2 regions of the Arthrobacter sp. TJ-58 genome follow, and region 2 is predicted to be linked to the other one. Evidence: predicted binding sites of a transcription regulator. Region 2 holds the regulator's gene; the other holds the start of a gene.
The links. Region 2 encodes HspR, which represses chaperone genes until heat shock. Its sites were predicted from a motif close to AAGTTGAGTCNNNNNGACTCAACTT; they were not measured.

Region 1 (11,135 bases), on a different contig from region 2:
CAACAGGCCCAGCAGGGTTACCAGAATGCAGACGGCGGCCAGATTCCCCAGCTTTGCGAGGGTCCGCCGGAGATTTTTCAGCGAGGGAAGATGCCGTTGCTGAAGTCGGACTGGCAGTTCTTTTCCGCTTCCAGGGTGAGCGCATTGCCCAGGCAGGTCTCAAGCTTTTGCGTGCTGTCCCAGGTGGCCACCGCCAGTCCCAGGCCCACCACCATCATCACGGACGCCACCAGGCCGAGAGTCGTGACAAAGACCGGCACGGAACCGAGCTTGGAGCGCAGCACCTTCAGGAGCGTCATAATGCCGACGACGACGGCGGCAACTCCCAGCACCAGCGGCACCAGCTTCCAGGGCAGCGCGAGCCCGGATGTGAGCAGCACGGCAATGACCAGCGCCACGAAAATCCGCAGGTAGCCGCGGGCACTCTGCTTCTGTTCGTCGGTGGCAGCGGGCTTTTCGGGCGCCTGCTGCAACGGCGGAGGAGTCTGGTCAGGGGCGCGGCCGTCGTTGTTCATGGTTTAACCCTAGGCGACGGCTGAGCCTAAGGTTGACGCATGCGCATTGTTGTTCTCGTGTCCGGTACCGGATCCAACCTTCAGGCTGTGCTGGACGCCGTGGCGGCTGGGACACTCGACGTCGAAATTGCCGCCGTCGGTGCGGACCGCCCCGGAACCCTCGGAGTGCAGCGGGCCGCCGATGCCGGTTATGACACCTTCGTGGTGAACTTCCGCGATTACGCCGAGCGGTCCCAGTGGAATCTGGCGTTGACGGACCAGGTGGCATCCTATGCACCGGACCTCGTACTGTCTTCCGGGTTCATGCGCATCGTCGATGAGCACTTCATCAAGACATTCGAGGGCCGCTACCTGAATACGCACCCTGCCCTGCTGCCGTCCTTCCCGGGCGCGCACGGGGTGCGCGACGCGCTGGCCTACGGAGTGAAGGTCACCGGCTGCACCGTGCACATTGCCGACGCAGGCGTGGACACCGGTCCGATCCTCGCGCAGGCCGCCGTCGAAGTGCTCGACGGTGATACCGAGGAAACCCTGCATGAGCGGATCAAGGTTCAGGAACGCCGGCTGCTGATCGAAACCCTGCATCGAATCAGCAGCGAGGGACTGCCCACCCTCGAGGTTTAGGAATGCCGCCCGCGCACGCCGGGCCAGCCCGGCACGGCACACGCCGGACTAGTCCAGTGCGGCGCCCTTGGTCTCCGGTGCAAAGCGCATCATCCACAGCACGGCCAGCACCACGAGTACTCCGGCCAGCCCGAAGGACAGCGGCAGGCCCAAATATGGCCATGCGATGGAGACGAAAATCAGCGGCCCGAATCCGGCACCGATGCGGCTCACCGTGGAGGCCCAGCCAAACCCGCTGCCCCGCAGCTCAGTGGGATACAGCTCCGAAACGTAGGCGTACAGCACCGGGATGGCCACCTGCACCACAAATCCGTAGGCCAGCAACCAACCCGTAGCTGCGGCGGGAACGTCCAGGACCAGCGCCACAACCACCAGGATCAGCGCGGACAGCGGACCGGTGACGGTCAGGATCCATTTGCGTCCCACGCGTTCCACCAGCAGGGCGGCAGCGATTACTCCCAGGAGCCCGACGGCGGCCATCCCCGACGTGGTCAGGAATGCGGCGTATTCCTTGAAGCCGGAGTCCACGAGAATTTTCGGCATCCAGGTCAGCGCCAGATAGTAGACCAGCAGGATGGTGAAGAAGAGGGACCAGGAGGCCACAGTGATTTTCCAGCTGTACCGCCAGAGGTCGCGCAACTGGGTTCCCACAGCGCGCATTGACAGGGCTGCAGGCTCTTCGGGTTCAGGCAGCCGCCAGTTGGTCACCGTGGAACCGGTGCTCCTGATGAGCCCGTTTATGACTGTTTCGGCTTCAGCGGTGCGGCCCTTGCGGACCAGGAACAGGGGAGATTCCGGGACGGAGCGCCGGACCCAGAAAACCAGCAGTGCGGGCAGCACCATGACCAGCATGGTGAAACGCCAGTCAGCGAGCGTTGCCATGATCAGGGCAGAGGTGGCGCCGCACAGGGCTGCCCCCACCGGCCACCAGCCGTCCATTGCCGTCAGTACCCGGCCGCGCTGCTTCCGCGGCGTGAACTCACCCACCAATGCGTAGTCCACCGGGACGCAGCCGCCCAGCCCAAAGCCTGCCATGAACCTGAAGATGCAGAACCAGATGATGTCCGGGGAAAACGCGCCCAGCACCGTGAAGAGTGAAAAGACCAGCAGCGTGGCTGTGAAGGCTTTCCTGCGTCCGATGGAGTCGGCAATGGACCCCCACACAAACGCCCCGATGGCCATGCCCAGCAGGTTTGCCGTGCCAATCCAGGCTGCCTGGCCCAGCGCCAGATCCCAGTGTTTGGAGAGCAGGGGAATCAGGACCCCGTTCAGGGTCACATCCCAGGCATCGAACATGAAACCGAGGCCGCCGATAATAAAAATCCGGCCTTGAACCTTCCACTTCCAGGGCAGGTTCTGGACTACCTCGTCGCCCGTGGGCAGGGTGCTTGTCGTTGTCATGGGCGCGCGCTTTCGAAGGGGCGGAATATCGTGGGTTGGACAGGCTGAGCGGCGGTCCGAAGAAACTGTACCCCGCGGGCCGGACTATGGGGGAACCCCTGACGACGGGAAAACTTAGAAGCGGGAGACCGGACCCGGGCCGTGTTTCCATATAGGGCAGTCCTGGCGAACGGAGGTGACGGCGTTCCGGTTTGCGTGGCTCCCGGTTCGGGCGCGGGATGGTGGCGAGCGGAGCGCATTAGAGTATCTTTCCCGTATCGCGATTCCGCTCATTATGTGCTCCCGATCACTAAAATAGAAGGTATGTACTATCCACCAGCCGAGGATCGACACAGCATGGATGCGAGTCCGGACCGGCGAGCAGCGTCGGGTGGCGAGGTCTTGGACGGTGCTGTGTCGGATGCCGAGGTCATGGGCGGTCCGGTACCGGACGGCGTGGTCGTGGGTCGTGCTGTCTTGGGCGACGTGGTCGTGGATGGTCCGGTGTTGGATGCCGCTGGTTTGGAAGTTGCGGAAGCAGCGGTACGGCTGCAGCTGATCGATCACATTCGCATGTTGGAGGAACTCAAGGGCTCCATTTGTGCCGCGCAGGCACGGGCAGCCGCGGTTTTTGACGAGTCTTCCCGTCGCAGCCAGGCTCGTGCAGGAGTGAAAGCAGACCAGCTCGGTCGGGGCGTGGCAGCTCAAATTGGGTTAGCCCGGCGCGAATCACCGCACACCGGTACCCGGTTGCTGGGGCTGGCGAGGATCCTGAGCGCTGAGATGCCGCATACCCTGCGGGCGCTGAGCCTCGGAGTCATCAGTGAATGGCGCGCCACAATTTTAGTGCGGGAGACGGCGTGTTTAACGCTGTCCCACCGGCAGAAGGTCGACGAACTGATCGCGGGGGACCAAGCGGCGCTGGGACAGCTGGGGGATCGGAAACTCATTGCCGCCATCAAGACCCTGGCCTACGGACTGGATCCGCTCAGCGTGGTGAATCGAGCGGCGAAAGCAGCCTCGGATCGTTTCGTTTCCTGCCGCCCGGCACCGGACACCATGGCGTACGTGAGCGCACTGCTGCCGGTGGCTCAGGGCGTGGGAGTGATGGCTGCGTTGACGCGGAAGGCGGATCAGGCGCGTGCCTCGGGCGATCCCCGCTCTAAGGGGCAAGTCATGGCCGACACCTTTGTTGAGCTGCTGACGGGTCAGGCCCGAGCGGAGGACCTGCGGGTGGAGGTGCAGCTGATTATGACGGACAGGACGCTGCTCCACGGCATTCTGCCAAAGGGTGAAGCGGGAAATTGCGTGGCTGGCAACAGCGGAGCCGGGAGCGGAGGTGCCGGAAACTGCAGCGGCGGAAATTGTGGGGTCGGGAGCCACAGCACCGGAAAGGGCGGAGACCCGGTCCGGACAGTTTCCGGCGATCCGGATGAGTCCGCTGGTGAGTCCGCTGGTGTGCACATTCCCGACGGCGCCGAACCGGCCCTGCTGGCCGGATATGGAGTGGTTCCGGCACAGTGGGCACGGGACCTGTTGCGCAGCAGTGACGAGACCACGGGCAGGGATAGTGACAAAACCAAAGCTGTGGGCGGGAACACAATCCAGGGCGTGGGCGGGAACACAATCCAGGGCGTGGGTTGGGACGGAATCCAGGGCTTGGGTTGGGACGGAATCCAAGGCGTGGACAGTGGCAAAACCCGAGGAATGGATAGGGGAGAGCCTCGGGGAGTCCGAAGAAAGCCCCGCACGGAAGTATGGCTTCGCCGGCTTTACACAGCACCGGGCAGCGGCAGGCTCACTGCCATGGACTCCCGGGCCAGGCTGGTTCCGGAAGGATTGGCCCGGGTGATAGCGGCCCGCGACCAGATCTGCCGGACACCTTGGTGCGGTGCGCCGATTCGGCATTATGACCACGTAAAACCCTTCCGCGACGGAGGCCCCACGAGCATCGAGAATATCCAGGGGCTGTGCGAGGCCTGCAACCAAGCCAAAGAAGCACCCGGGTGGGCGGCCCGATGTGAAGAAACACCGGCGCCCTGTAGGGAAAGGGATCGGGCGGGCGTGGATAAAAGGAGTATGGACCGGACGGGCCGGCACACGGTAGTAACGACTACGCCAACAGGCCACAGCTACCGCTCAATCGCGCCGCCGCTTCCAGGCCAGCGATAGATCGCTTGCGGAGCAGCGGCGGATATTGGCAGGCCAGAGGTGAATATGGGCAATCCTGCGGTGGATATGGGACAGTCCCGTGGTGGATATGGGCAGTCCGGCGGCGAATATTGGCAGGCCAGCAGTGGATAGGAGGCAGTCCAGCGGGAGGGATGGAGCGGCCGGCGGGAGCAGGGACAGGACAAGAGACAGGACAAGAGCCAGCAGGGGTCAACCGGGGATCACCCGTCTCAGCTTCACACTCCGTCCGACGGGGCCGTGTGACCTAAACTGTAGCCACCGACACCCTCTTACTTTGGAGATATTGCGTGAGCTCTCAGCCGCTGAACCGTGTACCCATCCGCCGGGCCTTGATTTCGGTCTATGACAAGACCGGTTTGACGGAACTGGCTCAGGGCCTCTCCGCAGCCGGTGTCAGCATTGTTTCCACCGGTTCCACAGCCAGGCAGATTGCCGCTGCAGGTGTAGCCGTCACGGAAGTTTCCGAGGTAACGGGCTTCGCTGAATGCCTGGACGGACGGGTCAAGACGCTGCACCCGCGTGTCCATGCCGGCATTCTCGCGGACCGGCGACGTGCGGATCATGTGGCCCAGCTTGAGGAAATGGAGATTGAACCCTTCGACCTCGTGGTGGTGAACCTTTACCCGTTCGTGGAAACCGTAAAGTCAGGCGCCAGCCCGGATGAGGTGGTGGAGCAGATCGATATCGGCGGTCCCTCAATGGTCCGTGCCGCTGCAAAGAATCACCCCTCTGTGGCCGTGATCGTCAACCCGGCCAAGTATGCCGAGGTTGTCACGGCAGCCGCCGAAGGCGGGTTTGACCTGGAGCAGCGACGCCGTCTTGCTGCTGAGGCCTTCGCCTCTACTGCCGCCTATGACACGGCAGTGGCGGCCTGGACGGCAGAACAGTTCGGCGACGGAACCGACGAAGGCACCACTTGGCCGGCTTACACCGGGCTCGCGCTGGAGCGGTCCGAGGTTTTGCGCTACGGCGAGAATCCGCATCAGGAAGCGGCCCTCTATGCAGACAAGAGTGCGCAGCCCGGGGTGGCGCAGGCAGACCAGCTGCACGGTAAGGAGATGTCCTACAACAACTATGTAGACGCCGATGCCGCCCTGCGTGCAGCCTTCGATTTCAGCGAACCGGCCGTGGCCGTCGTGAAGCATGCCAACCCGTGCGGGGTTGCGGTCGCCTCCCCGGATGCTGCCGATCCCATCGCCGATGCGCACGCCAAGGCACACGCCTGCGATCCCGTATCGGCCTTCGGCGGAGTGATTGCGGCCAACCGGACAGTCACTGCCGGCATGGCCGAGACGGTCAAGGACATCTTTACCGAGGTGGTGATCGCCCCGGACTTCGAACCCGCAGCAGTGGAGATCCTCTCCGCAAAGAAGAACATCCGCTTGCTGACCCTGCCCGACGGGTACGGGCGCAGCGCGGCCGAGTTCCGCCAGGTCTCGGGTGGCATGCTGGTCCAGAAATCGGACAAGATGCAGGCAGACGGCGACCAGCCGGAGAACTGGACCCTGGTGTCCGGTCCCGCCGCCGACGATTCAACGCTGGCCGACCTTGCCTTCGCCTGGACAGCTGTGCGGGCGGCGAAATCCAACGCCATCCTGCTGGCCAACAACGGTGCGTCAGTGGGCGTTGGCATGGGTCAGGTAAACCGGGTTGATTCGTGCCGGCTTGCCGTGGAACGGGCCAATACCCTCGGCGGGCCGGAAGAAGAACGTGCCCGCGGCGCCGTGGCGGCGTCGGATGCGTTCTTCCCGTTTGCCGACGGCCTGCAGATTCTGCTCGATGCCGGAGTCCGCGCCGTGGTCCAGCCCGGCGGGTCCATCCGTGACAACGAAGTTATCGAAGCAGCCAACGCTGCCGGAGTCACGATGTACTTCACCGGCGCACGCCACTTCTTCCACTAAGCGCCTCGCAGAGCGTGCCGGGATGCTCTTCCGGCACCACCCAACCTCCGGGGCGGCGGGCTTAAGCGGCCGTCCCGGAGTTTAGGGAGCCTCGAGTGGGCTGTGGCATAGTTGGACTCAAATACAAGCCAAAAAGACGGGTTCCGTCATGCCGCATGACATGTTCGGTGCCCACCAACACACAAGGAGATCGTGTGGCTGAGAAAATCAAGGTTGTGGGTTCTGTCGTAGAACTCGACGGCGACGAAATGACCCGCATCATCTGGCAGTTCATCAAGGACCGCCTGATCAATCCGTACCTGGACGTAGACCTGAAGTACTACGACCTCTCCATCCAGAACCGCGATGCCACCGATGACCAGGTCACTGTTGACGCTGCCAACGCCATCAAGGAACACGGTGTGGGCGTCAAGTGCGCCACCATCACCCCGGATGAGGCCCGTGTTGAAGAATTCGGCCTGAAGAAGATGTGGGTTTCCCCGAACGGGACCATCCGCAACATCCTCGGCGGCGTGGTGTTCCGCGAGCCGATCATCATCTCCAACATCCCGCGCCTGGTGCCGGGTTGGAACAAGCCGATCATCATTGGCCGCCACGCTCACGGTGACCAGTACAAGGCAACGAACTTCAAGGTTCCCGGTGCCGGTACCCTGACGCTGACCTACACGCCCAAAGACGGCGGCGAGGAAATCAAGACCGAGGTTGTCACCTACGGTGACGACGGCGGCGTCGCCATGGGTATGTACAACTTCAACGATTCCATCAAGGACTTCGCCCGCGCTTCCTTCGCCTACGGCCTGCAGCGCAACTACCCGGTGTACCTCTCCACCAAGAACACGATCCTGAAGGCCTACGACGGCCAGTTCAAGGACCTGTTCCAGGAAGTCTTCGACGCCGAGTTCAAGGACCAGTTCGAAGCAGCCGGCCTCACCTACGAGCACCGTCTGATCGATGACATGGTTGCCTCCGCGATGAAGTGGGAAGGCGGCTACGTCTGGGCCTGCAAGAACTACGACGGCGACGTCCAGTCCGACACCGTGGCACAGGGCTTCGGCTCGCTGGGACTGATGACCTCCGTGCTGATGACCCCGGACGGCAAGACCGTTGAGGCCGAAGCTGCACACGGTACGGTCACCCGCCACTACCGCCAGCACCAGCAGGGCAAGCCCACCTCCACGAACCCGATCGCCTCGATCTTCGCGTGGACCCGTGGCCTGATGCACCGCGGCAAGCTGGACAACACCCCCGAGGTCATCAACTTCGCCGAGACCCTTGAAGACGTTGTCATCAAGACCGTCGAGTCCGGCAAGATGACCAAGGACCTGGCTGCCCTGGTCGGCCCGGACCAGGCATACCTGACCACCGAGGAATTCCTCGCTGAGCTCGATGCCAACCTGAAGACCCGCCTGGGCTAATTCCCAGCTGCTTCAGCGCATAACGACGGCGGCGCCCCACCTTCACGGGTGGGGCGCCGCCGTCGTTATGTTCAAGACCCGCTAGATGCCGGAGCCCTGGTCTCCGCCGGAGCCCATCGAGCCGGATCCGGATGAACCCGATCCCATGGAGCCGGAACCCGAGGAGCCTGAATCGGAGCCGGAGCTGCTCGAGGTTGATGAGGTCACCGATTCAGAACTGGACTGGCCGCTGATGGTGTTCGAATCCTTGTAGGAGGAGGACACCTCAATCTTGCGAGGCTTGGACCGTTCGCTGACCGGGATCAGGACACTGAGGACACCGTTTTCATAGGTGGCGGAAATTCCCTCAATGTCGATTCCCTGGCCCAGGTTGAGCTGGCGGAGGAAGGTGCCTGATTCGCGCTCCCGGGTCAGCCATGTGACGCCGTCGGAAGCCTGGATGGTTCGCTCGGCCCGGATGGTGAGCAGCTGGCCGTCCACATCCACGTCCACCGAACCCGGATCGATGCCCGGCAGATCGGCATTCAGAATGTAGTGGTCGCCCTCGCGGTAAAGATCTATGGGCATCAGCCGCAGCCGCTGCCGGGGATCGAGAAGGGCTCCTGCCATCCGGTCGAGCTCGCGGAATGGATCGAACTTCATCGCCATTATCATCAACTCCTTTGACGCCCACCTGCCAGGCAGGCGAATCATTAATCGGAACTTCAGAAGGTCGGTAACTTGAGTCAGCTCGACTCAAGTTATGAAATTAGGCTAGCAGTCACACAATCTGACTGCCAGAACCGAGGCCGAAATTGATGCCAAAAATGCAGAACCAAAAATCCGCGGCAGAGGGCCTCAGTCCACCGGCCACTCGTGGACGGGGGCATTCGTGTGCATGTTTTCCCAGTATCTGCGGGTGAGTTCTACAAGTGCAGGCCTGCGTTCCATGCCCTGACTCTCCAAGCGGCGCAGATACGCGATCTGCCAGGAGGCGCCGTTCTGCTCGGTGCGGGCACGCTCCCGGATGACGTCCAGATAGCGGCCGATTAATTCCTGGTCCACGCCCAGTTCCGCCAGCCCGGTTGCTGCCTGGGGGATCAGGTGGCGGAGAATCAGTTCGGCCACCGGCGTCTCGCCGATGCCGGGCCAGTACACCGTAGCTTCCAGACCGTTGCGTGCGCAGGCCAGGAAGTTGTCTGCGGCGCTCTTGAAGGCCAGTCGGGTCCAGAGCGGGCGCTCGGAGGTGCGCAGATGCTGGACCAGACCGTAGAAGAACGCTGCGTTGGCCACGACGTCCAGCACTGTGGGGCCGGCCGGGAGAACCCGATTCTCCAGCCGCAGGTTGGGTGTGTGCTCGCCGGGATCATAAATGGGCCGGTTCCAGCGGTAGACGGTGCCGTTGTGAAGGCGGAGCTCCGGGAGCAGAGGGGCTCCGGCGGCCGTGGACCCGCCGCTGCTGCGGGAGAGTTCAGGGAGCAGCGCGGGAAAGTACCGGACATTCTCCTCGAAGAGGTCGAAGATTGAGGTTATCCAGCGTTCTCCGAACCACACGCGGGGCCGCACTCCCTGGTTGCGCATTTCGGGAGGCCTGGTGTCGATGGCTTGCTTGAAAAGCTCAACCCGGGTTTCATGCCACAGGATTCGTTCCATGAAGACGGGCGAATTTGCAGCGAGCGCCACCTGGGGAGCGGCGATCATCTGGGCGGCGTTCCAGGCTGGTGCAAAGTCCTCCGGGCTCACCTCCAGGTGCAGCTGCACTGACGTGCAGGCGGCTTCGGGGGAAATGTTTTTAGCGTAGAAGGACAGCGACTCAATGCCGCGCAGGTCCACGTGCACGTCTTCGCCGCGTGCCTGGAGCACCGAGGTGTTCAGCGCGGCATAGCGTTTGCCGGCGCTGAGCCATTCCTTGTCTTCCAAAAGGTTTGGCCGGAGGGTGGGCAGGATTCCCGCCATGAGAATATCCGTATTCACCTCGGCCGCACGGGAGTCTGCCCGGTTCAGCTGGAAGCGGAGGCTGTCCTCGAGATCCCGCAGGCCTGAGCCGCCGATAGACAGTGCGGGGTGGTTCATCTCAATGTTGAAAGCGCCGATTTCCGTTTGGAACGCAGGATCGGCGATCTGCTCCAGAACGGCGGCGTTGCGCAGCGCGGGGGTGAAGTCCGTGTTTGTCAGGTTCAGCTCCAGTTCCAAGCCAATACTGGCAGTGTCTGCGAACTGCGCCGTTGAAAGGTAACCGGCAAACCGGTCAAGGTTTTCAAGGAGTCGCTGGCGGTACCGTGTCCGCTGCTCCCGGCTGTATGTCTTGCTGTTAACTTCGGCGCCCATCGTCTGAAGATAACCATGGGCGCCGAAGGATGTATAGCGTGTTTCGGGGGGTGAGACAGAACGTGCGTCCGGCTCCGCTTCCGGGACGGGGAACCTAGGATTTCATCAGGCCCTTGAGGACGTTGGAAGCGCGCTGCATCTCACCGTGCTGGGCTCCCATGACGATCACTGCTCCGGAGAAAACGGGGATGCACCACTGCAGCAGCTTCAACTGCCGCTGGGCCGACTGCAGTTCCTTGGACGCCGTGGGATTCGGCTCGGTTGCACCAACCGCACCCTCCTCCGAATACTTTTCAACCTTCCGTCCCACCATCCCTGCGTAGAACGTCACCAGGGCGCCGATCACTGTGACGCCGGTCTTGTAAACGGTCAGGGATCCAACGCCGTCCTGCTTGGCCACGCGGCCCTTGTTTTCCCCGACAATGGCCAGGCCTGCCACAAAATGGCCGATGATGGCGGCCGCCTGAAGCGGTGCCCATTTCTTCCAGCCCAAGCTGGAGAGCCTGGCCCGTTCCGTCGGGTCCTTCGCCTCTGCAGCAGCCCCGTTGAGGCCTACCGCACCCATCAGCGAGCCGCCGAACCAGGCTGCCGCGGTGAGGTCGTGAACAGATCGAGCGAACAAATTTCCTGCCACTGGAATCTCCCTTGTAACTGCGGACATATGGGGCGGCACCTCTGTCCGTAGAATAGGTGCCCGCCGTGAATGCCACCCAACCACGCCCTGGCCACCGTCCACAAGAGTGCAGCGGTTCCCCGGCAGAATGAAGCTAAGTCTGCTTAGCTTCAACTTTACGAATCCA
Region 2 (11,135 bases):
CGAGTGGCTCAATACCGGCACCATCAAGAACCAGATGCGCCGGATGGATCCCTCCTTCAACGAGAAGCCGCTCGGTTACCGGTCCTTCACGGACTTCCTCGCCTCGCACAGCGATCTGGTGGAGCTGGAGGAAAGCGGACCGCAGCGCCTCATCCGCCTGCGGCCGGACGCGGATACTCCAAAGCGCTGATTATCGGCTCCTGCACCCTTGCGCATCTGCGCATCGGAGACTTCGGGCAGGCGTTGTTTGCCATGGCGGCAAAAAGACTTTGCCGGCGGCATATCCCCGATGCATGCTTCAGTAATGGAACACAGAAATCATCACGCCGCGGACTCCGCCGAACCGGTTGAGCCCGGCATGACCCCGCCGCAGACGCCGGAAGCAATCAGGTCCTTCTGGGACCAGCGCTACACCGAAAAGCCCGCGCTCTGGAGCGGACAGCCCAACGCCGTCCTGGTGGGCGAGGCGAGCGGGATGCAGCCCGGCAGGGTATTGGACGTTGGCTGCGGGGAGGGCGCCGACGCCGTGTGGCTGGCGGAGCAGGGCTGGGACGTCACGGCACTGGAGGTCTCCCGGGTGGCCCTCGACCGGGCCGCCCGGCAGGCCGGGCAGCGGGGCGTTACTGTCCGGTGGCTGCACGCCGGCCTGGTGGAGGCGGCCCTTCCGCCGGCCTCCTTTGACCTGGTATCGGCTCAGTATCCGGCGCTGCTGCGCACCGGGACAAACGCAGCCGAAAGAGCCCTCCTAAATGCCGTGGCTCCCGGAGGCGTGCTCCTCATGGTGCACCATCCGCTGCCCACACCTGAGGAAGCTCAAAAGCACGGTGTTGATCTCCGCGACTACGTGGGCCTTAGGGACGTGGCGGACCTGCTCGACGGCAACTGGCGCATCGAGCTGGACGAGACCCGCCCCCGGCATGTGTCCACCGGAGCGGGCTCCCACCACACCGAGGACGTGATCCTGCGGGCGCGCCGCCTGAGCTGAGCAACAGCCTCCGTTGAGCAACAGCCTCCGTTGATTAGCGGCCCCCTTCATCGCCCCAGGGAACCTTGACAGGCCGGACGGGCGGTCGACAGCATGAAGGAACCGTGACTTCCATTCCCAGTTCCGCAACTCGGCCGGCCGGCTCCGCCGGCACCTCAGAGGTGTTGGCAGCTGCGCGGTCCGTCACTAAAAGCTATGCCGGGAAGCCTGCCCTGCGCGGGGTCAGCCTGGACATCCGGGCCGGAGAAGCTCTGGGACTGCTCGGCCCCAACGGCGCAGGAAAGTCCACCCTGCTGAACCTGCTGAGCGGGATCCGCACCCCGGAAGCCGGAACGGTGGAGCTCTTTGGCCGCAATCCCCGTGAGCCTGCCGCGCGGCGGCAGCTCGGAACAACACCCCAGGCAACGTCGGTGCCGCCCACGCTGCGGGTACGGGAAACCGTGGACTTTGTTGCTGCCCACTATGAACATCCGGTACCGGCGCCTCAACTGCTGGCCGAATTCGGGCTCACACATATTGCCGATAAACAGTGCGGCGGGCTCTCGGGCGGCCAGCAGCGCCGGCTGCTGGTGGCACTTGCGTTGGTGGGCCGGCCACGGCTGGTCATCCTGGACGAACCCACCACCGGGCTGGATGTCGAGGCACGCGAAAATCTCTGGGAGCGGCTGGGCCAGTACCGGCGGGACGGCGGCACACTGCTGGTGACCAGCCATTACCTGGAAGAGATCCAGGCCCTCTCCGGAAGGGTGACGGTTCTGAACAACGGAGAGGTGGTTGCTGACGGAACCGTGGACCAGATCCGCAGCCGGGTCTCCGTCAGCAGGGTGTCCTTCCACACCGACCGTCCGCCGTCGTGGTTTGAATCCCTGCCTGAAAGCGCAGGGGCCACCGCCGGGGCGGACGGCTCAGTGACGGTCCTGAGCCGGGACTCGGATGCAACGGTACGGCGCCTGGTCCGTGACAACGTTCCGTTTTCCCGGCTGGAGGTCCACACGGCCAGCCTCGAAGAGGCATTCCTGTCCCTGACGCATCTGGGTGCCGGCATGCAGGAACCCGCTGCCGAGGAGAAGCCATGAGTACGGCCGCTTTAATCCGCGCTCACACCAAGGCTCAGGTGCTGGAACAGCTGCGCATCCCGATTTCCGTCATCTCGTCGACGCTTTTCCCCACTCTGGCCCTGGTCTTCTTTGTCCTTCCGCAGCAGGCAGTGACGTCCAACCCCGTGGCCTCACTGATCGCCGTCGCGCAGCTGGCGCTCTTTGGCGTGATGAGTTCGTTCCTGTTCAACTACGGCATCGGTGTTGCCGAGGACCGCGCCAATCCGTGGAGCAGCTACGTGCGGACGCTGCCGGCCGGCGCGGTCCCGCCAACTGCGGCCCGGGCACTGACGGCCATGCTGTTCGCGTTCTTTTCCCTGATCCCCGTGATGCTGGTGGGCATGCTCACCACGTCGGCGCTGGACGCCTTCAGGTCAGGCGCGCTGTCCTGGTGGCGGGTGCCGGCTGCCATGCTCGCGTGGCTCGCCTGCGGGCTGCCGTTCCTGTTTTTGGGCCTGCTGATCGGCTACCTGTGCACCTCGAAGGTCGCAATCGCCGTGACCCAGGTGGTCTTCTTTCCGCTCGCTTTTGCCGGCGGGCTGATGCTGCCTCCGGAGCTGTTCAGTTCCGGGCTGAACAGTTTTTCCCTGTTCCTGCCCACCCGGGCTGCCCGCGACCTTTCAGTGGCGGTCTTTGCCGGTCAGCCGCTGAGCGCGGCGGCAATCCCCTGCCTCGTCGCCTGGACGCTGGTGCTGGGAGCCCTGGCTGTGTGGGCCAACCGGCGGGACCAGGGTCGGCGTTTCCGTTAGGCGCCGGGACCTGCCGTATCCGTGCCTAGAGCGATTGCACGTAGCCGTCGTCGGCGTAGTCCATGGCATCCTGCTTGCCGGCCGGAAGCGCCCGCAGCCTGCCGCGCCGCTGCACCAGGGAGGCCAGGCTCAGCTGGGTCCCGAACGGCCTCGACGCCGGCGGACGCTGTCCGCGGGTCAGGGTCACGACGTCGCCGGCCAGACCTGCGGCGAACACCCGGCTGCGGTCGGGAGTGCGCTGCTGGACCGCGTCCAGCTCGGCAGAGAGTTCATCAATCCGGGCGCGGAGCCCTGACACCTGGTTTTCCAGCTGCATGATGCGCTTGATGCCCTCCAGCGAGACACCCTCCTGGGACAGGCGCTGAACCTCGCGCAGCATGTCGATGTCATGCTGCGAATAGCGCCGGGACCTCCCGGGAGCGCGGCTCGGACAGACAATGCCCAGCCGGTCATACTGCCGCAGTGTCTGCGGATGCATGTCAGCCAGTTCTGCGGCAACGGAGATCACAAAGATAGGCGCGTTGACGTCTATTCCCATTGTTCCTCCTTGACAGCTGTTGAAGTAGTAACCATAGCCCGGTTCCGCTCCCGCGGCACGGGAAACCGGACCTCGAATTCGTCAGCTACAGGCGGGCCTTGGATGCCAGTCCGGCGCGGGGATCCTCGCCCTTGGTGGCATCGGCAAAAGCCTCAACCGCAGCCTTCGCTTCCTTATTGAGATGTGACGGAACGGCGACGTCGACCGTCACCAGGAGATCGCCGTTGCCTTTGGACGTCTGCACGCCGCGTCCCTTGACCCGCAGGGTGCGCCCCGACGGCGTACCGGCAGGAACCTTCAGCTTCACGGTCTCCGAGGTCAGTGTCGGCACCTCGATGGTGGCGCCGAGTGCGGCCTCGGGGAAGCTGACCGGAACATGGATGCGGATGTTGTTGCCGTCCCGGACAAAGAAATCATGCGGGGTGACGTTTACGGTGACCATCAGGTCGCCGTTGCCTGCGGCACCGGGCTGGCCCTTGCCGCGGACCCGGATCTTCTGGCCGTCCTTGACTCCGGCAGGCACCCGGACTTCCACCACTTCACCGCTGGGTTCCCGCAGCCCGATGACGGTGCCGTTAATGGACCCGGCAAAGGAGATGGTGGTGCTGGCCGTGCGGTCGGCGCCCTTCTGCGGCGGAGCGGAACCAAACCCGCCGCCGAAGCCTCCGCCGCCAAACAGGTCGGCGAACTCCGGCGGAATGTTGCTGCCGCCGGTGCTGTAGCTGGTGCGGCGGCCGCCTCCGGGACGCGCTCCCTGACCAAACAGTCCGCCAAAGAGATCCTCGAAGCCGGCTCCTCCTGCGGGGCCTGCGCCGCCGGGGCCGCCCGCGGAGAACCGTGCACCGCTGCCCATCGCGCGGATGGCGTCATACTGCTGGCGCTCCTCGGCGTCCGAAAGCACCGAGTACGCTTCCGAAAGATCCTTGAACATCCGCTCGGCCGAGGGATCGTCCTGGTTCTGGTCCGGGTGATACTTGCGCGCCAGCTTCCGATACGCCTTCTTGATATCGGCTTCCGACGCGTCCTTGGGAACGCCCAGAATCTTGTAAAAATCCTTATCGACCCAATCCTGACTAGCCAATTGGCGTCCCCTTCCTCGGTTTTACTGCTCCCGCCCGCAACCCGCGGGTTGCGGTCCGGACATGCACTGCTGAATGAGAAGTACCCGGGGCCGCCGTGAGACGGCCCCGGGTACCTGTTTCCTACTGCTCCGGAACGGAGACGATAACCTGCGCCGCCCGCAGGACCCTGTCGTTGGCCTTGTAGCCGGCCCGCAGAATCTGGGTCACAGTATCGAACTGCACGTCCGCGCTTTGCTGCTGAATCAACGCTTCGTGGATGTTCGGGTCAAATTCAACCCCCACCTCGTCAATCCGGGTCAGCCCGTAAGACTTCAGCGTGTTTTCCAGTTTGTTGGCGATTGAGGCAAACGGCCCCTCCACCAAGTCACCGTGCTGGCGTGCTGCGTCGATGTCATCCAGGACCGGCATCACGGAGTTCATTACTCCAATGACTGCCATTTCCCGGGCGACGTCGCGGTCACGCTCCACCCGCTTGCGGTAGTTGACGTATTCCGCCTGGAGCCGCAGCAGGTCATTGCGCAGTTCCACGGCCTCCGGTGATCCGGCAGCGGAGGGCTGCGGCGGAACATCGGCGCTGTTGAGGATCTGCTCGGCCTGCGCCAGGGCGTCGCCGTCGGCGCCGCCCTCAGGCTGCGGTGTTTCCTCGGATGCCGCCGACGCAGGGTCCGCCGCTTCGGAGTCCGCCGGCACCTGGCCGGCGGCTTCCTGCTCTTCGCCGTTCGGCTTGTCGTTGGGGAACTCGTTACCAGCCGTCATGATTACTTCTTGTCTTCGTCGTCGACAACCTCGGCGTCAACGATGTCCTCGTCGCCGGCGGAGGATCCGCCGGCTGCGCCCGCGTCACCGGCACCGGCACCGCCTGCGGCACCTGCAGCGCCTTCAGACTGGGCCTGAGCGTAAATGGCTTCGCCCAGCTTGGTCTGCGAGGACTGCAGCTTCTCGAACGCCGACTTTACTTCGTCGTCGTTCTCGGTGCCTTCGAGTGCCTTCTTCAGCGCGTCAACATCGCCCTTGACCTCGGTCTTGACGTCTTCGGGCAGCTTGTCGTCGTTGTCCGTGAGGAGCTTGTCCACGGAGTAGGCCAGCTGCTCGGCGGAGTTGCGGACGTCCGCAGCCTCGCGGCGCTTCTTGTCCTCCGCTGCGTGCTCTTCGGCTTCGCGGACCATGCGGTCGATGTCTTCCTTGGAGAGGGAAGAACCGCCCGTGATGGTCATGGACTGCTCGGCGCCGGTGCCCTTGTCCTTGGCGGACACGTGCACAATGCCGTTGGCATCGATGTCGAAGGTGACCTCAACCTGCGGGACGCCGCGAGGAGCCGGAGCAATGCCGGTCAGCTCGAAGGTGCCCAGCGGCTTGTTGTCGCGGGTGAACTCGCGCTCACCCTGGAAGACCTGAATGGCCACGGACGGCTGGTTGTCATCCGCCGTGGTGAAGGTCTCGCTGCGCTTGGTGGGGATGGCCGTGTTGCGCTCGATCAGCTTGGTCATCACACCGCCCTTGGTTTCGATGCCCAGGGACAGCGGGGTGACGTCGATCAGCAGAACGTCCTTGCGCTCACCCTTCAGCACACCGGCCTGCAGGGCGGCGCCAACGGCCACAACCTCATCCGGGTTCACGCCCTTGTTGGGCTCCTGGCCGCCGGCCAGTTCCTTCACCAGTTCGGACACGGCCGGCATACGGGTGGAACCGCCAACGAGGATGATGTGGTCGATGTCCGCAACCTTGATGCCGGCTTCGGAGATGACGTCCTTGAACGGCTTCTTGGTGCGGTCCAGCAGGTCCTTGGTCAGGTCCTGGAACTTGGCACGGGAAAGGTGCTCATCCAGGTGGACCGGGCCTTCGGGGGTGACCGAGAGGTACTGCAGGGAGATGTTGGTGGAAGTCGCGGAGGAGAGTTCCTTCTTGGCCTGCTCGGCAGCTTCCTTCAGGCGCTGCAGGGCGATCTTGTCCTTGGACAGGTCAGCACCCTTGGCCTTGGCCTGGCTCAGCAGGTAATCCACAATGCGCTGGTCCCAGTCGTCGCCGCCGAGGCGGTTGTCACCGGCGGTGGCGCGCACCTGGATGGTGGAGAAGCCGTCTTCATCCTTGCCGACTTCGAGCAGGGAGACGTCGAAGGTTCCGCCGCCGAGGTCGAAGACCAGGATGAGTTCGTCTTCCTTGCCCTTGTCCAGTCCGTAGGCCAGAGCTGCGGCGGTGGGCTCGTTGACAATGCGCAGGACGTTCAGGCCGGCAATCTCGCCGGCTTCCTTGGTGGCCTGGCGCTCGGCGTCGTTGAAGTACGCGGGGACGGTGATCACGGCGTCCGTGACCTTCTCACCCAGGTACGATTCGGCGTCGGACTTCAGCTTCTGCAGGATGCGTGCGGAGATTTCCTGGGCGGTGTACTTCTTGCCGTCAATGTCCACGTTCCAGTCGGTGCCCATGTGGCGCTTGACGGAGGAAATGGTGCGGTCAATGTTGTTCACGGCCTGGCGCTTGGCGATTTCGCCTACCAGGACCTCGCCGGACTTGGCGAAAGCAACAACCGAAGGGGTGGTGCGGCCGCCCTCTGCGTTGGCGATAACCGTGGGCTCGCCGCCTTCCAGGACAGAGACAACCGAGTTCGTGGTTCCAAGGTCAATACCTACTGCACGTGACATATTTGCTTCCTCTTTCCGTGGCAAACTGCGCCGGGAGGGCCAGGCACTCCCGCAGCGCGTCTTGAGCGTTCTGCACTCAACTTTACTCAGGACGCGTTCTTTGTCAACAAAGTTGAGTCGAACCGACTCAACTTCTGAGAGGTGGCCCGGACAGCTGAACAGCTCCGGGCCGTGAGAACAGCAGATAAGCCAGCAGGGCCAGCCCCCAGAGCAGGAACAGCGGATCCCACAGCCAGGCGTGTCCGGCCATCGCCGGGAAGTTGTATCCGCCGGCGGGCACAATCCATCCCGCGAGCACCAGGTTGCTGACCACGGTGTTGGCACCGCCGTAGAGCACCAGGAGTACTGCGCCTGACCAGCTCAGACGCCGCCACAGCTTTTCCCGGCCCAGCCGCCCGTACTCAACAGCCACCGGAATCACGGCGGCCGCCGCCTTGGCGAGGACAACCAGCCCCAGGCCGAGCCCGGTAAGCAGCGGTGAAGCCGAGGAGATCCGCACGGCCTCCGTGCCCACGGTGTCCAGCAGCCAGTGCCCGCCAAGCGCCCAGTAACCGCTGAACAAGGCATGCACCAGACCCGCTGCGCACGCCGTCCACACGCACACGCGCTGCGTACGCTCCCGCGATGCCTCCATCTCAGCCCTCCGGCCGAAGCCCCCGGGGCGTCAGCCCAGAGACCATCGTCCCGAACGGGAAAGCCCCGGCACAAGGGTCCCCGGGAATCTCCGGCCGCAGACACACGCAGCAATCTCCCGGCAATACGCCATCCGGTCCGCGTATTCTCCTCCTATGGCTCCGGAACAGTATTCGCACGGCCACCACTCCAGCGTGGTGGGGGCCCATGCGGTCCGCACGGCCGCCGACTCGGCAGCGTATCTGCTCCCCTACCTTGAGCCGGGCATGGCCCTGCTGGATGTGGGCTGCGGCCCGGGCAGCATCACCGCGGACCTGGCCAACCTGCTGGACCCGGGAACGGTCATCGGGCTGGACCAGTCCGAAGACGTGGTTGCGCAGGCCCGGAAGCTCACTGCATCCCGGGGTCTGGCGAACGTGGAGTTTGCGGCAGGCAACGTGTATGACCTGGATTTTCCCGACGCGGCGTTCGATGTCGTTCACGCCCACCAGGTCCTCCAGCACCTCGCCGATCCCGTGGCCGCGCTGCGCGAAATGCGGCGGGTCACCCGGCCCGGCGGAATTGTGGCCATCCGGGACGCGGATTTCCACGGGATGAGCTGGTACCCGGAACTTCCGGAGCTCTCCGAATGGATGGACGTCTATCAGCGCATAGCCCGCGGCAATGCCGCCCAGCCCGACGCCGGCCGCCGCCTGGTCTCGTGGACCCTCGAGGCAGGTTTCACCGAATTTGTTCCGTCCGCCTCCAACTGGCTGTACGCCACCGAGGACCGGCGCACCTGGTTCGGTGAAGGATGGGCGGAGCGCGTGCTGCACTCGGCGTTTGCTGATCAAGCGCTGGACCGGGAACTCACGGACAGGGCCGGACTTGAACGGATGGCGGCCGGCTGGCGGCGCTGGGCCTCGGCAGCGGACGGATGGTTCCTGCTCCCCTCCGGGGAAATTATCGCCTGGGCCTGACCATCCGGGCGCCCGCAGCCGGTCCGGGGCAGGTGCGGCGCTGGGTAGGCTTGGGGAATGTACCGAATCATCACGGTCTGCACCGGAAATATCTGCCGCTCCCCCATGGCCCAGTTCTGTCTGGCCCGCGCCTTTGAAGAAGCCGGGCTCGGGTCCGAAGTCTCGGTGGATTCCGCCGGAGTCACCGCCTGGGAAGCAGGCAACCCCATGGACCCCCGTGCCGTGGAGGAACTCCTGTCCCACGGCTATGACGCAGAGCGGGCGCGCCGTTTTCGCGCCCGCGAGTTCGAGGAGGAGTGGTTCGAGGACCGTGACCTGGTGCTGGCCATGGACTTTGGGCACCTTCGCCGGCTCCGGGAGCTGGCCGCCGATCGCCCGGACCGCGATAAAATCCGGCTGATCCGCAGCTTCGATCCCGCCTCGGCGGCTCTTCCCCCGGAGGAACAGGGCATCGAAGATCCCTGGTACGGGGACATGACGGACTTTGATTCCTCCTACGCCATGATCCAGGCGTCCCTGCCCGGCGTGGTGCAGCATGTCCGGACAGCCCTTGAGGCTGCCTCCGGGCAATCGTGACGTTTTTCCAGGCGGCGGCCGCCACCACGGCCGCTTCCCTGACGCTGCCCGTCCTCATCGCCGTCGACGGCTTTTCCGGTGCCGGGAAAACCACGCTCGCCACAGAACTGGCAGCGGCATTGCGTGCCCACCACACCGTTTCCCTGTTCCATCTCGAGGATGTTTACCCCGGTTGGGACGGACTCGCGGACGGAATCACCTATTTCAGTGAGCATGTGGCCGCTCCCCTGGCCGCGGGACGCACGGCCCACTGGCAGCAGTGGGACTGGGTGGCCGGCCGCTACGGAGAGCAGCGCACAACCGAACCGGCGGAGATCGTCATTTTTGAGGGCGTCGGGTCCTCCGCAGCTGCAGTGCGCCACCTGCTCGACGCCGCCGTATGGGTTGCTGCGCCCGCAGGACTGCGCCGCGAACAGGCACTGGCACGCGACGGTGACACCTATGCCCCGCACTGGGAAAGGTGGGCTGCGCAGGAACGGTCCTGGGCGTCGGACGATCCGGCGCCGGGCCGCGCGGACATCACGGTTGACCGGCAGCACGCCTCCGGAACTCCGCGGGCCGCCGCAGGTTACGTCCTGCGTGCCCTCGGCGGGTTCGCGCTGCCCAGACTCCAGCCGACCTGGGCCGGACGCAACGCCGCGGGCGCTGAAACCGTCCGGGTGGAACGGCTGGATACCTGGGTGGATCCCGAGCAGCTGTTCGGGGAACTTTTTGGTTCGGCTTCCCGCTCTGTGTGGCTGGACAGCTCCAGTGCGGGCGCGGAGTTCGAGGCGCCTGGGTTCGAGGCGCCGGGGCCACGGAACGCAGCGTCCGGCGCCGCCCATATTGCCTCCCGCAGCCGCTTCAGCATCATGGCGGACGACGGCGGCCCGCTGGGCAGGTACGCGGAGCACCGCAACGCAGTCACCACCGTTGTTTCGGGGCCGGTGACCCTTTCCCGTCCCGGCGCCTTCTTTCCGTGGCTCGATTCGGTCTGGGGCTCGGCCCGGGCGACGGTCCCGGCGGACTATCCCTGCGGCTTTGCCCTGGGTTGGCTCGGGTTCCTGGGGTACGGACTCAAGCGCGAAACCGGCGGAACACAAAATCCTGCCGGCCCCGGAGCCGATGCCCGTCCCGAGGCTGCGCCTGATGCTGCCTTGATTTTCGCGGGCCGGGCAGTGGTGCTGGACCATGAGCAGCGGTGCCTCTACGTCTTAGCCCTGACGGACGACGGATCCGGCAGCGGTTCCGTCGGAGACGAAGCCGGCGGCGAATGGACCGACCGGGTCCGGAAGGCAGCGCAAAGTGCTGCCGCCGCCCGGCCCGGAGCATCCCCGGGTGCGGTGCCCGTCGGCCTGCAGTTCTCCGTCCGGGATCACCGGAGCTCCTACCTGGCCAAGGTTCGCTCCGCCCAAACGGAAATCAGCGACGGAAACTCGTACGAGGTATGCCTGACCACCGCCCTGACCGCCCGGCTTAGCGCGCCCCTGGCAGCACCAGACATCTTGGCCGTGTACCGGGAACTTCGGCAGCGCAATCCGGCTCCGTTCGCATCGCTGCTGCGTTTTGGCGGCTATGCCCTGGCAGGCACCTCACCGGAGCGCTTCCTGTCCTTCACCGGAGCCGGTGCGCTGCGGGCCGAACCGATCAAGGGGACTCGGCCGCGCGGAGCCACGGAGCGGGAAGACCGGGCGCTGGAAGCTGATCTGGTCTCTTCATCCAAGGACCGTGCGGAAAACATCATGATTGTGGACCTGCTGCGAAACGACCTCTCCCGCTTCGCCGTTCCGGGGTCCGTCACCGTTCCCCGGCTCTGCGCGGTGGAAAGCTACGCCACAGTCCACCAGCTGGTGAGCACGGTGGACGCCCAGCTGCTCCCCGGAGCCTCCCGCGCCGAA

Region 1: a site for HspR is predicted at 8,746-8,770, ahead of AC4D2W_RS11470 (Hsp20/alpha crystallin family protein). Genes of this name have one in related genera too.

The regions. Positions count from the first base shown of each region.
Region 1 covers NZ_JBZCNM010000003.1:222,742-233,876, forward strand. The annotation lists gene AC4D2W_RS11440 (hypothetical protein) at 78-515, opposite strand; gene purN (phosphoribosylglycinamide formyltransferase) at 555-1,139, shown strand; gene AC4D2W_RS11450 (MFS transporter) at 1,188-2,540, opposite strand; gene AC4D2W_RS11455 (HNH endonuclease) at 2,844-4,691, shown strand; gene purH (bifunctional phosphoribosylaminoimidazolecarboxamide formyltransferase/IMP cyclohydrolase) at 5,000-6,613, shown strand; gene AC4D2W_RS11465 (NADP-dependent isocitrate dehydrogenase) at 6,769-8,028, shown strand; gene AC4D2W_RS11470 (Hsp20/alpha crystallin family protein) at 8,110-8,676, opposite strand; gene AC4D2W_RS11475 (glutamate-cysteine ligase family protein) at 8,866-10,335, opposite strand; gene AC4D2W_RS11480 (hypothetical protein) at 10,430-10,969, opposite strand.
Region 2 covers NZ_JBZCNM010000002.1:153,118-164,252, reverse strand. The annotation lists gene AC4D2W_RS06940 (NYN domain-containing protein) at 1-190, shown strand, start outside; gene AC4D2W_RS06935 (class I SAM-dependent methyltransferase) at 305-985, shown strand; gene AC4D2W_RS06930 (ABC transporter ATP-binding protein) at 1,090-2,061, shown strand; gene AC4D2W_RS06925 (ABC transporter permease) at 2,058-2,831, shown strand; gene AC4D2W_RS06920 (heat shock protein transcriptional repressor HspR) at 2,857-3,369, opposite strand; gene AC4D2W_RS06915 (DnaJ C-terminal domain-containing protein) at 3,455-4,450, opposite strand; gene AC4D2W_RS06910 (nucleotide exchange factor GrpE) at 4,572-5,207, opposite strand; gene dnaK (molecular chaperone DnaK) at 5,210-7,090, opposite strand; gene AC4D2W_RS06900 (DUF3995 domain-containing protein) at 7,218-7,724, opposite strand; gene AC4D2W_RS06895 (class I SAM-dependent methyltransferase) at 7,879-8,682, shown strand; gene AC4D2W_RS06890 (low molecular weight protein-tyrosine-phosphatase) at 8,740-9,258, shown strand; gene pabB (aminodeoxychorismate synthase component I) at 9,255-11,135, shown strand, end outside.